DNA from 3 places in the Serratia sp. C2(1) genome. Region 1 is predicted to be linked to each of the others. Evidence: predicted binding sites of a transcription regulator. Region 1 holds the regulator's gene; each other region holds the start of a gene.
What was found. The regulator sigma-54, encoded in region 1, starts transcription at its own class of promoters, with help from an activator protein. The targets are predictions, from matches to a motif close to GTTGGCACANNTTTCGCTNT.

Region 1 (3,279 bases):
CGACCAGAGACAGGGTATGCAAATGGGTTTTACATTGGTCGGCCGGCACCAGCAAGGCGAACAGCAAATCGACCGGCTGGTTGTCAATGGCGTCAAAGGCAATAGGTTGGTCTAGACGGATAAACACGCCAACGGCCCGCAGTGTGTCCTCTTCCAGTTTGCCATGGGGAATGGCGATACCGTTGCCGATACCGGTACTGCCCATGCGCTCCCGGGTGAGAACTGCGTCAAACACCACCTGTGACGGCAGGTTGAGCTGTTTTGCAGCCAGTTCGCTGATAATCTCCAAAGCCCGTTTCTTGCTGGTGCAGTGTACCGAGCTTTTGGTGCACTCGATGTTTAACACCGAGCTTAATTGCATTGTTTCGTTGTTCATCTCATCTTCACTTAAAACCACACCAGCAAGTTGCCTTGTGAGGTGATTTTTCGCCTTGTTTAACCCTGATGGCTTATCGGCGCGGTACCCATACCCGTCATACTTGAAGCCGCTTCTGGGTTGGCTGAGTTGACTTACCCGAATCACTTACCTGTGTAAGTTCGCGGGATAAGCGCTCATGCCACCTCGATGCAACGCCAATTATCCAGGGTAATACAGTAACGCGCCGACGACCTGGGCTATGTTTGAGCCGTGCCCGCGGACGGAGACGGCCCAGAATGTCAGTGTTGTTTCAGTTTGTCTTTATGTTTGTTCAATTGACGCGCCAGTTTGTCGATCAGGGTGTCAATTGCGGCATACATGTTCTCGTCTTCCGAGGTGGCATGCAACTCGCCTCCATTCACGTGCACCGTCGCTTCCGCAATCTGCTGCACTTTTTCCACGCTAAGCACGACATACACCTGATTTATGCGGTCAAAATACTGTTCGAGTTTGGCGAACTTGGTCTTCACGAACTCGCGCAATGGTTCGGTGATTTCGATGTGGTGTCCGGTAATGTTGAGCTGCATAGTGTCTTCCTTCTCTATTGAGGTCAAACCAACTGTTTACGTTGGTTGGACGGCGGGATGGACAAAGACTCTCGGTACTTGGCGACGGTACGCCGCGCCACGATGATCCCCTGATCGGAGAGCAGGGTGGCCAGCTTGCTGTCGCTGAGCGGTTTGGCGGGGTTTTCCGCCGCAATCAATTTCTTCACCAACGCGCGGATCGCCGTAGAGGAGGCTTCGCCTCCGCTGTCGGTATTCACGTGGCTGGAGAAGAAATATTTCAACTCGAAAATGCCGCGCGGACTGTGCAGAAACTTCTGCGTGGTGACGCGTGAGATTGTCGATTCATGCATCTCCACGGCCTGTGCGATATCCGCCAGCACCATGGGCTTCATAAATTCGGCGCCCTGTTCAAAAAACGCTTGTTGCTGCTCGACGATGCAGCGCGTGACTTTCAGCAAGGTGTCGTTACGGCTTTCCAGGCTCTTGATCAGCCATTTCGCTTCCTGCAGATTACTGCGGATATACTGGCCGTCACTGTCGTTGCGCGCGCTGCTGCCCATGGCGGCGTACTGCTGGTTTATCTTCAGCCGCGGAATGCTGTCGGCGTTGAGCTCTACCGTCCAACTGTCCTGCACCTTGCGCACCAGCACGTCCGGGATCACATATTCTGACTCGCCGGTGTTGATCGACTGGCCCGGGCGCGGATCGAGGGACTGGATCAGCAGCATCGCTTCTTTCAGTGTATCTTCTTTTAGCCGCGTTGTTCGCATCAGGCTGCGAAAGTCGTGATTGGCCAACAGCGCCAGATGTTCACTGATGATCAGGCGCGCTTCAGCCAGGTAGGGCGTATCTTTTGCGTACTGGGAAAGCTGGATCAGCAAACAGTCGCGCAGATCGCGCGCGGCGACCCCAACCGGGTCAAAACGCTGCACGCGCTTCAAAACCGCTTCGACTTCGTCCATTGTCACATTCTCGTCACCCATGCTCTCCAGAATATCTTCCAGCGGCACGGTGAGATAGCCGGTGTCATCGACGGCGTCGACTATCGAGGTGGCAATGGCGACATCGGTATCGGAGAAGGGCGTGAGATCCACCTGCCACATCAGGTAATCCTGCAGCGTCTGGGTGGTTTCGCCCTGATAGACCGGCAACTCATCATCGCTGTAATCGGTGCCGGTGCCGGATGGCGTGCCTGCGGTGTAGATTTCGTCCCAGGTGGCGTCCAGCGGCAGTTCTTCGGGCATGTCCTTTTGTTCCAGCGCCTCGCGGGTATCCAGCCCTTCGGTCTCGGTCGTCTCTTTGGCGTCGATTTCTTCGTGCAGATCGGTCTGCTCAAGCAGGGGATTGCTCTCTAACGCCAGCTGTATCTCCTGCTGGAGCTCAAGCGTGGACAACTGCAGCAGGCGAATAGCCTGCTGGAGCTGGGGGGTCATGGCCAGTTGTTGGCTGAGCCTGAGTTGCAAACCTTGCTTCATAATCTTCAGTCTACTTCCGTTAACAGTCGTCCATCAGGACGCGCCGGCACTCAGAGGCGGAATTCTTCGCCCAGATAAACGCGTTTCACCTGCTCATCAGCCAAAATGGCATCCGGCGTGCCGTGAGCAATCAATTTGCCCTGGCTGACGATATAGGCGCGTTCACACACGTCCAGCGTTTCGCGCACGTTATGGTCTGTGATCAGCACGCCCAGACCGCTGTCACGCAAGTGCTCGATAATTTTTTTAATGTCGATAACGGAAATGGGATCAACCCCGGCGAAAGGCTCATCCAGCAGGATGAATTTCGGGTTGGCCGCCAGTGCACGGGCGATTTCCACGCGGCGGCGTTCACCACCGGAAAGCGCCTGGCCCAGGTTGTCGCGCAGATGGGAGATATGGAACTCTTCCATCAGCTCAACCGCACGGTCTGCACGCTGCTCGCTGCTGAGATCCTCGCGGATCTCCAGAACGGCCATCAGGTTGTCATACACGCTCAGACGACGGAATATCGACGCTTCCTGCGGCAAATAACCAATGCCGCGGCGCGCACGGGCGTGCAGCGGCAGCAGGCTGATGTCTTCTTCGTCAATCACGATGCGCCCGGCATCACGTTGGACGATACCGACCACCATGTAAAAGGTGGTGGTCTTGCCGGCGCCGTTTGGCCCCAGCAGGCCAACGATCTCGCCGGATTTCACTTTCAGGCTGACGTCTTCAACAACTTTACGGCCCTTGTAGGCTTTCGCCAGGTTTTCTGCGATGAGTGTAGCCATAAGTGATTAGTTACTCTTCTTTTGCCCGTTTTTGTCTTGCAACTGCGACGGTACCAGAACCGTAGTCACGCGTTTGCCTTTGTCGCTGAACGCCTGCATTT
Region 2 (3,279 bases), on a different contig from region 1:
AGAAGGCGTCGGCACCCACCGACCCTATGCCCTGGCGGCGGATCAGCTTCATTTCGATCCAGGTGGCGTTAATGCATTCCCAGACTTCGGAAGACAGGCTGCCGCGCACCGCATGGGCGTTGTTCCAGCCCATTTGCAGGCAACTGTAGATGCTGCTGTGGTTGCGGCTGTCGAGCGCAAAAAAGCTCACCAAATTGGCCATCGTCAGATCGGGATAGGCGGCGGCGTACAGTTGCCCGGTGCCGGTCAGGTTGAGCGGCACCTGCAGATCATGATCCTCGCTGCCGCGGATCGGCATCATCGACAGTTTGTTGGTCACGTCGAGCACCCGGGCGATGCTTTCCGCCCGCTCCAGATAGCGGGCCATCCAATAGAGTTCACTGGCAGTTCGGCTCAGCATGCGTCATCCTCCAACACCCAGGTATCCTTGGTTCCCCCGCCCTGTGACGAGTTGACCACCAGTGAGCCTTGCGCCAGCGCTACGCGCGTCAGGCCGCCGGGCACCAGGCGAATTTCCGCGCCGCTCAGGGCAAATGGCCGCAGATCGATATGACGCGGCGCCAGGCCGTCGTTGACGAAGGTCGGGCAGGTCGACAGCGCCAGCGTGTTCTGCGCAATGTAGTTGTGCGGTTTGGCCAGCAGCAGGGCGCGGAAGTGGGCGATTTCGTCTTTGGTCGCCGCCGGCCCGATCAGCATGCCGTAACCGCCGGCGCCGTGAACCTCTTTCACCACCATTTGCTCCAGGTTCGCCAGCACGTACGACAGCTCATTCTTGTGGCGGCACTGCCAGGTGGGCACGTTGTTGAGGATCGGCTCTTCCTGCAGGTAGAAGCGCACCATGTCCGGCACGTAAGGGTAGATCGACTTGTCGTCGGCCACGCCGGTACCTATGGCGTTCGCCAGCACCACGTTGCCGGCGCGGTAGACGGAAAGCAGCCCCGGCACGCCGAGCATCGAGTCCGGGCGGAACGCCAGCGGATCGAGGAAGGCATCGTCCACCCGGCGGTAGATAACGTCCACCTTGCACGGCCCGGCGGTGGTGCGCATAAACACCGCGCCGTCCTTGACGAACAGATCGGCGCTTTCAACCAGCTCCACGCCCATCTGCTGCGCCAGGAAGCTGTGTTCGAAATAGGCGCTGTTGAAACGGCCCGGCGTCAGTACCACCACGGTAGGATCGTTAATCGGCGAGCTTTCGCGCAGGGTTTGCAGCAGGTGCGACGGGTAGCGCTCCACCGGGGCGATGCGCTGCTGGGCGAACAGCTCAGGGTACAGGCGCATCATCATCTTGCGGTTTTCCAGCATGTAGGACACGCCGGACGGGGTGCGAAGATTGTCTTCCAGCACGTAATACTGGCCGTCGCCGTTGCGCACCATATCTACGCCGACGATATGCGCGTAAATATTGCGATGCAGATCGACCCCCTGCATGCAGGGCTGATACTGATCGTTAGCCAGCACCTGTTCCGCCGGAATAATCCCGGCTTTCAGAATATGTTGTTGATGATAGATATCGTGCAGGAAGGCGTTGAGCGCCTGTACGCGCTGGCGAATGCCGCGATCGAGCATTGCCCATTCGCCGGCGGGGATGATGCGCGGCACGCTGTCGAACGGGATCAGCCGTTCGGCGCCGTCATCCTCTCCGTAAACATTAAAGGTAATGCCCACCCGGTGAAACAGCAGTGCAGCCTCTTCTCTTTTGCGTTGAATGGCCTTTTGGTCGGCCTGTTGCAGCCAATGCCAGTAAGCTTCGTAGTGGCCTCGGTGTTTACCCTCAGCCAGAAGCATCTCATCAAAAAACGGTGAAGCGGACAGATCGATATTTAGCATCGTCACCTCGTTGACATTGCAGGCTGTAACAGGATCGAGCATAAAATGTGCCAAAATGTGAAAGGGACGAAAACCGGCGTAAAAAGCGGGAAAAAGGCAGGGGAAAGCGCGATTTGGGTGCAGGAGCGGCGAGCGCTGCCTTAAAATGGGGCGAAAATGGGGGGCGTTGGGGGCACTATGATCCTTGATAGCGCACCTTGACGGATCGTTGCTTCAGGCAGGGCAAATAAAAACGGCCAGCCGATGGCTGACCGTTAGGCGCGGGGTCGTGGCATTAACGACGAACGGCGATGGCTTCGATCTCGATTTTCACGTCTTTCGGCAGACGGGCCACTTCGACGCAGGAACGGGCCGGGAACGGCGCGTTGTGCTCGGTGAAGAAGCTTTCGTAAGCGGCGTTTACGGTGGCGAAATCGTTCAGATCTTTCACGAAGACCGTGGTTTTCACGATGTCGGCGACTTTCAGGCCGGCGGCTTCAACGATCGCCTTAACGTTTTCCAGCGACTGGCGTGCCTGTGCGGAAACATCGTCGGCCACTGCGCCGGTTTTCGGATCCACCGGGATCTGGCCGGAAGTGATGATCATGCTGCCCAGATCAACGCCTTGCACGTAAGGACCAATGGCTGCCGGGGCGAGTTCAGTGCTGATGTTACGTGACATTTTTTCTCCTGATATACCCTTCGTCTTTCAAACCGCAGCGTTGTTGGCTGCGTACGCTCACCCCAGTCACTGACTTGAGTCAGCTCCTGGGGACTCTCGTACTTGCCGCCTGGCTGCGGCTCGAAATCCATTGGGTAGCAACGTGGGTAGATTATCTTCAGGGACTCATTATAGGGAGTGACGCGCGGATTAACAGCGTCGTTCCCGGCAAATGGGCATATTTCAATCCGCCTGCAGCACCACCTGATGGTCGAACTCTTTCTCGCAGTAGCGGCACTTCAGGTGCACGTCGCCGTCGCGGGATTTCACGCCAAAGCTGGACGCCACCGGCTCGCTGCGGCTGATGCAGTTGCCGTTCGGGCAGGTCAGCACGCCGTCGATATGGTCCGGCAGGCTGAGGGTCAGCTTGCGCACCACTTCGTAGTTGTCGATGCGGTTCACCGTGGCTTTCGGCGCGTACATCGCCAACTGGTTGGCCTGCTGCTCGGTCAGGAAGGTATTCTCGATTTTGATCAGGTCTTTACGGCCCAGCTCGTTGGAGGGCAGGTTCAGGCCGATGGTGATGCGCTGGTCGGTGGCGGTCAATTTGAACAGCGTCAGCAGTTTAAAGCCCACCTGCGCCGGGATATGGTCAATCACCGTACCGCACTTGATCGCTTCAACCTGCAGTTTGTTATCCTGAGTCATGACGGTTCCCCCTTAAAGAGCCAAATCTGCGTTTAATACCAGCGCCAGCAATGCCTGGCGGGCGAAGATGCCGTTGCCTGCCTGCTGGAAATAGTAGGCGT
Region 3 (3,279 bases), on a different contig from region 1:
CAGCATCTTCGGTTTCTTCAACGCGCAGTGCCACGTTGTGCACCAGCTCTTTGTTCAGACGGTCGAGGATCTGACGTGAAGTCACGTACTTGCCTTCTTTACCGCAGAACGGAGAGGTGTTGACGTTGAAGTACATGGTAACGGTCGGTTCATCAACAGACAGTGCAGGCAGCGCTTCAACGGCGTTGGTGTCACAGATGGTGTCGGAGATGTTCAACTCGCCCAGACCGGTGATAGCGATGATGTCGCCAGCTTCAGCCACGGCCGCTTCGATACGCTCCAGACCCATGTGGGTCAGAACTTTTGCGACTTTACCGTTACGGGTTTTGCCTTCGCTATCAATGATAGTGATCTGCTGGTTAGGTTTGACCTTACCGCGCTTGATACGGCCGATACCGATAACGCCAACGTAGTTGTTGTAGTCCAGCTGAGAGATCTGCATCTGGAACGGCGCTTCGAGCTCAACCTGCGGCGCAGACACGTGGTCTACGATCGCCTGATACAGCGGAGTCATGTCTTCCGCCATCTCGTTGTGGTCGGTGCCCGCGATACCCATCAATGCAGAAGCATAGATGATTGGGAAGTCGAGCTGTTCATCGGTCGCGTCGAGGTTAACGAACAGGTCAAAGACCTGATCGACAACCCAGTCAGGACGTGCGCCCGGACGGTCAACCTTGTTGATTACCACGATCGGCTTCAGACCATTAGCGAAGGCTTTTTTGGTCACGAAGCGGGTTTGCGGCATTGGGCCATCCATTGCATCCACAACCAGCAGCACCGAGTCAACCATTGACATCACACGCTCAACCTCACCGCCGAAGTCGGCGTGTCCTGGGGTATCCACGATGTTGATGCGGTAGTCTTTCCAATTAATGGCGGTGTTTTTTGCGAGGATGGTAATCCCACGCTCTTTCTCCAAATCGTTGGAGTCCATTACGCGTTCGGTGGCTTCTACACGCTCTCCGAAAGTACCGGATTGTTGCAGCAGCTTATCAACCAGGGTGGTTTTACCATGGTCAACGTGGGCAATAATGGCGATGTTACGCAAATTTTCGATCACAGCTTTGCCTCAGGCATTAGAAATAGCGCGCTATTGTACACGTATTAAGCGAGGTACTAAACAAGATCACAACAGTCTCTTATAAACAACTGTGTACAGGTCAGTTTGTGATCCCTTTCACGGTGCAAAAAGCAGCAGTTGGTGCACTTTTGCACCATTGCAGTGCCCCACACCACTCTAATTGCACCATTTAAGTGCAATGCATCACTAATGGTGCATACTGATTCTGTGCAAAACCCGCGCAGGGAGGCCATTAAAGCGCTTTTGCAAAGTTGGCACAGTTTTCGCTTTAGTCTATTCAAGGCAAAAACAGCCAGTTCCACAGATTCGTTCCACGACGACGACAATGATAAATCCGGGAGAGTTAAGTATGTCCGCTGAACACGTTTTGACGATGCTGAATGAGCATGAAGTGAAATTCGTAGACCTGCGTTTCACTGACACCAAGGGTAAAGAACAACACGTCACCATCCCTGCTCATCAGGTGAATGCCGACTTCTTCGAAGAAGGTAAAATGTTTGACGGCTCCTCGATCGGCGGTTGGAAAGGCATCAACGAATCTGACATGGTGCTGATGCCAGACGCCAGTACTGCGGTGCTGGATCCGTTCTTCGAAGAATCCACCCTGATTATTCGCTGCGATATTCTCGAGCCAGGCACCATGCAGGGCTACGACCGTGACCCGCGTTCCATTTCCAAGCGTGCAGAAGACTTCCTGCGCTCTTCCGGCATCGCGGACACCGTACTGTTCGGGCCAGAGCCTGAGTTCTTCCTGTTCGACGATATCCGTTTCGGCAGCAGCATCCGTGGTTCTCACGTGGCTATCGACGATGTCGAAGGCGCATGGAACTCCGGCACCAAATACGATGGCGGCAACAAAGGCCACCGTCCGGCTGTAAAAGGCGGTTACTTCCCGGTTCCTCCGGTCGATTCTTCACAGGACATCCGTTCTACCATGTGTCTGACCATGGAAGAAATGGGTCTGGTGGTCGAAGCGCACCACCACGAAGTGGCAACCGCGGGTCAGAACGAAGTGGCAACCCGCTTCAACACCATGACCAAGAAAGCCGACGAAATCCAAATCTACAAATACGTGGTTCACAACGTGGCTCACGCATTTGGCAAAACCGCGACCTTCATGCCGAAACCTATGTTCGGTGATAACGGCTCAGGTATGCACTGCCACATGTCGCTGTCCAAGAACGGCACCAACCTGTTCGCTGGCGACAAATACGGCGGCCTGTCTGAAACTGCCCTGTTCTACATCGGCGGTATCATCAAGCACGCTAAAGCGATCAATGCCTTGGCCAACCCGACCACCAACTCTTACAAGCGTCTGGTCCCAGGCTACGAAGCGCCGGTCATGCTGGCTTACTCAGCCCGTAACCGTTCCGCTTCCATCCGTATCCCAGTGGTTGCCAGCCCGAAAGCGCGCCGTATCGAAGCCCGTTTCCCGGATCCAGCGGCTAACCCATACCTGTGCTTCGCGGCTCTGCTGATGGCAGGCCTGGATGGCGTGATTAACAAAATCCACCCTGGCGATGCGATGGACAAAAACCTGTATGACCTGCCGCCGGAAGAAGAAGCTGAAATTCCAAAAGTTGCAGGTTCTCTGGACGAAGCGCTGGCTGCACTGAGCGAAGACCGTGAGTTCCTGACCCGTGGTGGCGTATTCACCGACGACGCAATCGACGCTTACATCGACCTGCGCAAAGAAGAAATGGACCGCGTTCGCATGACGCCGCATCCGGTTGAGTTCGAACTGTACTACAGCGTTTAAGCCTTACCGCGCCATCTGCGGATGGCGCACCACATTTTAGTTGTCGTTTTTTTGTTGCCGTGGAAACTTTCAGCCCATCTTCGGATGGGTTTTTTTCTCCACCGTATTTTCTGCAAAACTATTCCATACCGCACGCATCGCGGATGGGGTAGCATAGATGCACTAAAAAGGTGCAGGAGTCTGCTGTATGGCAACTGGCAAGCTGCCCGATGCTGGGCAGATCCTCAATTCTCTCATCAACAGCATCCTGCTGTTGGATGATGATCTGGCGGTTCATTATGCCAATCCGGCGGCACAACAACTGCTGGCGCAAAGTTCCCGTAAACTTTTCGGTACACCACTGCCCGACCTGCTGGGTTATTTCTCGCTGAACGTCGATCTGATGCGTGAGAGCCTGCGTGCCGGCCAGGGTTTTACCGATAGCGAAGTCACCCTGGTG

Region 2: the regulator sigma-54 is predicted to act here: its motif matches at 1,866-1,885, upstream of V2S86_RS16390 (circularly permuted type 2 ATP-grasp protein).
Region 3: the regulator sigma-54 is predicted to act here: its motif matches at 1,332-1,351, upstream of glnA (glutamate--ammonia ligase).

The regions. Positions count from the first base shown of each region.
Region 1 covers NZ_JAZFBA010000003.1:223,523-226,801, reverse strand. Annotated here, with positions in the region: gene ptsN (PTS IIA-like nitrogen regulatory protein PtsN) at 1-376, opposite strand, end outside; gene hpf (ribosome hibernation promoting factor) at 658-945, opposite strand; gene rpoN (RNA polymerase factor sigma-54) at 969-2,402, opposite strand; gene lptB (LPS export ABC transporter ATP-binding protein) at 2,453-3,178, opposite strand; gene lptA (lipopolysaccharide ABC transporter substrate-binding protein LptA) at 3,185-3,279, opposite strand, start outside.
Region 2 covers NZ_JAZFBA010000002.1:169,918-173,196, forward strand. Annotated here, with positions in the region: gene V2S86_RS16385 (alpha-E domain-containing protein) at 1-400, opposite strand, end outside; gene V2S86_RS16390 (circularly permuted type 2 ATP-grasp protein) at 394-1,830, opposite strand; gene ridA (2-iminobutanoate/2-iminopropanoate deaminase) at 2,105-2,491, opposite strand; gene pyrI (aspartate carbamoyltransferase regulatory subunit) at 2,714-3,178, opposite strand; gene pyrB (aspartate carbamoyltransferase) at 3,191-3,279, opposite strand, start outside.
Region 3 covers NZ_JAZFBA010000007.1:107,998-111,276, forward strand. Annotated here, with positions in the region: gene typA (ribosome-dependent GTPase TypA) at 1-1,060, opposite strand, end outside; gene glnA (glutamate--ammonia ligase) at 1,431-2,840, shown strand; gene glnL (nitrogen regulation protein NR(II)) at 3,028-3,279, shown strand, end outside.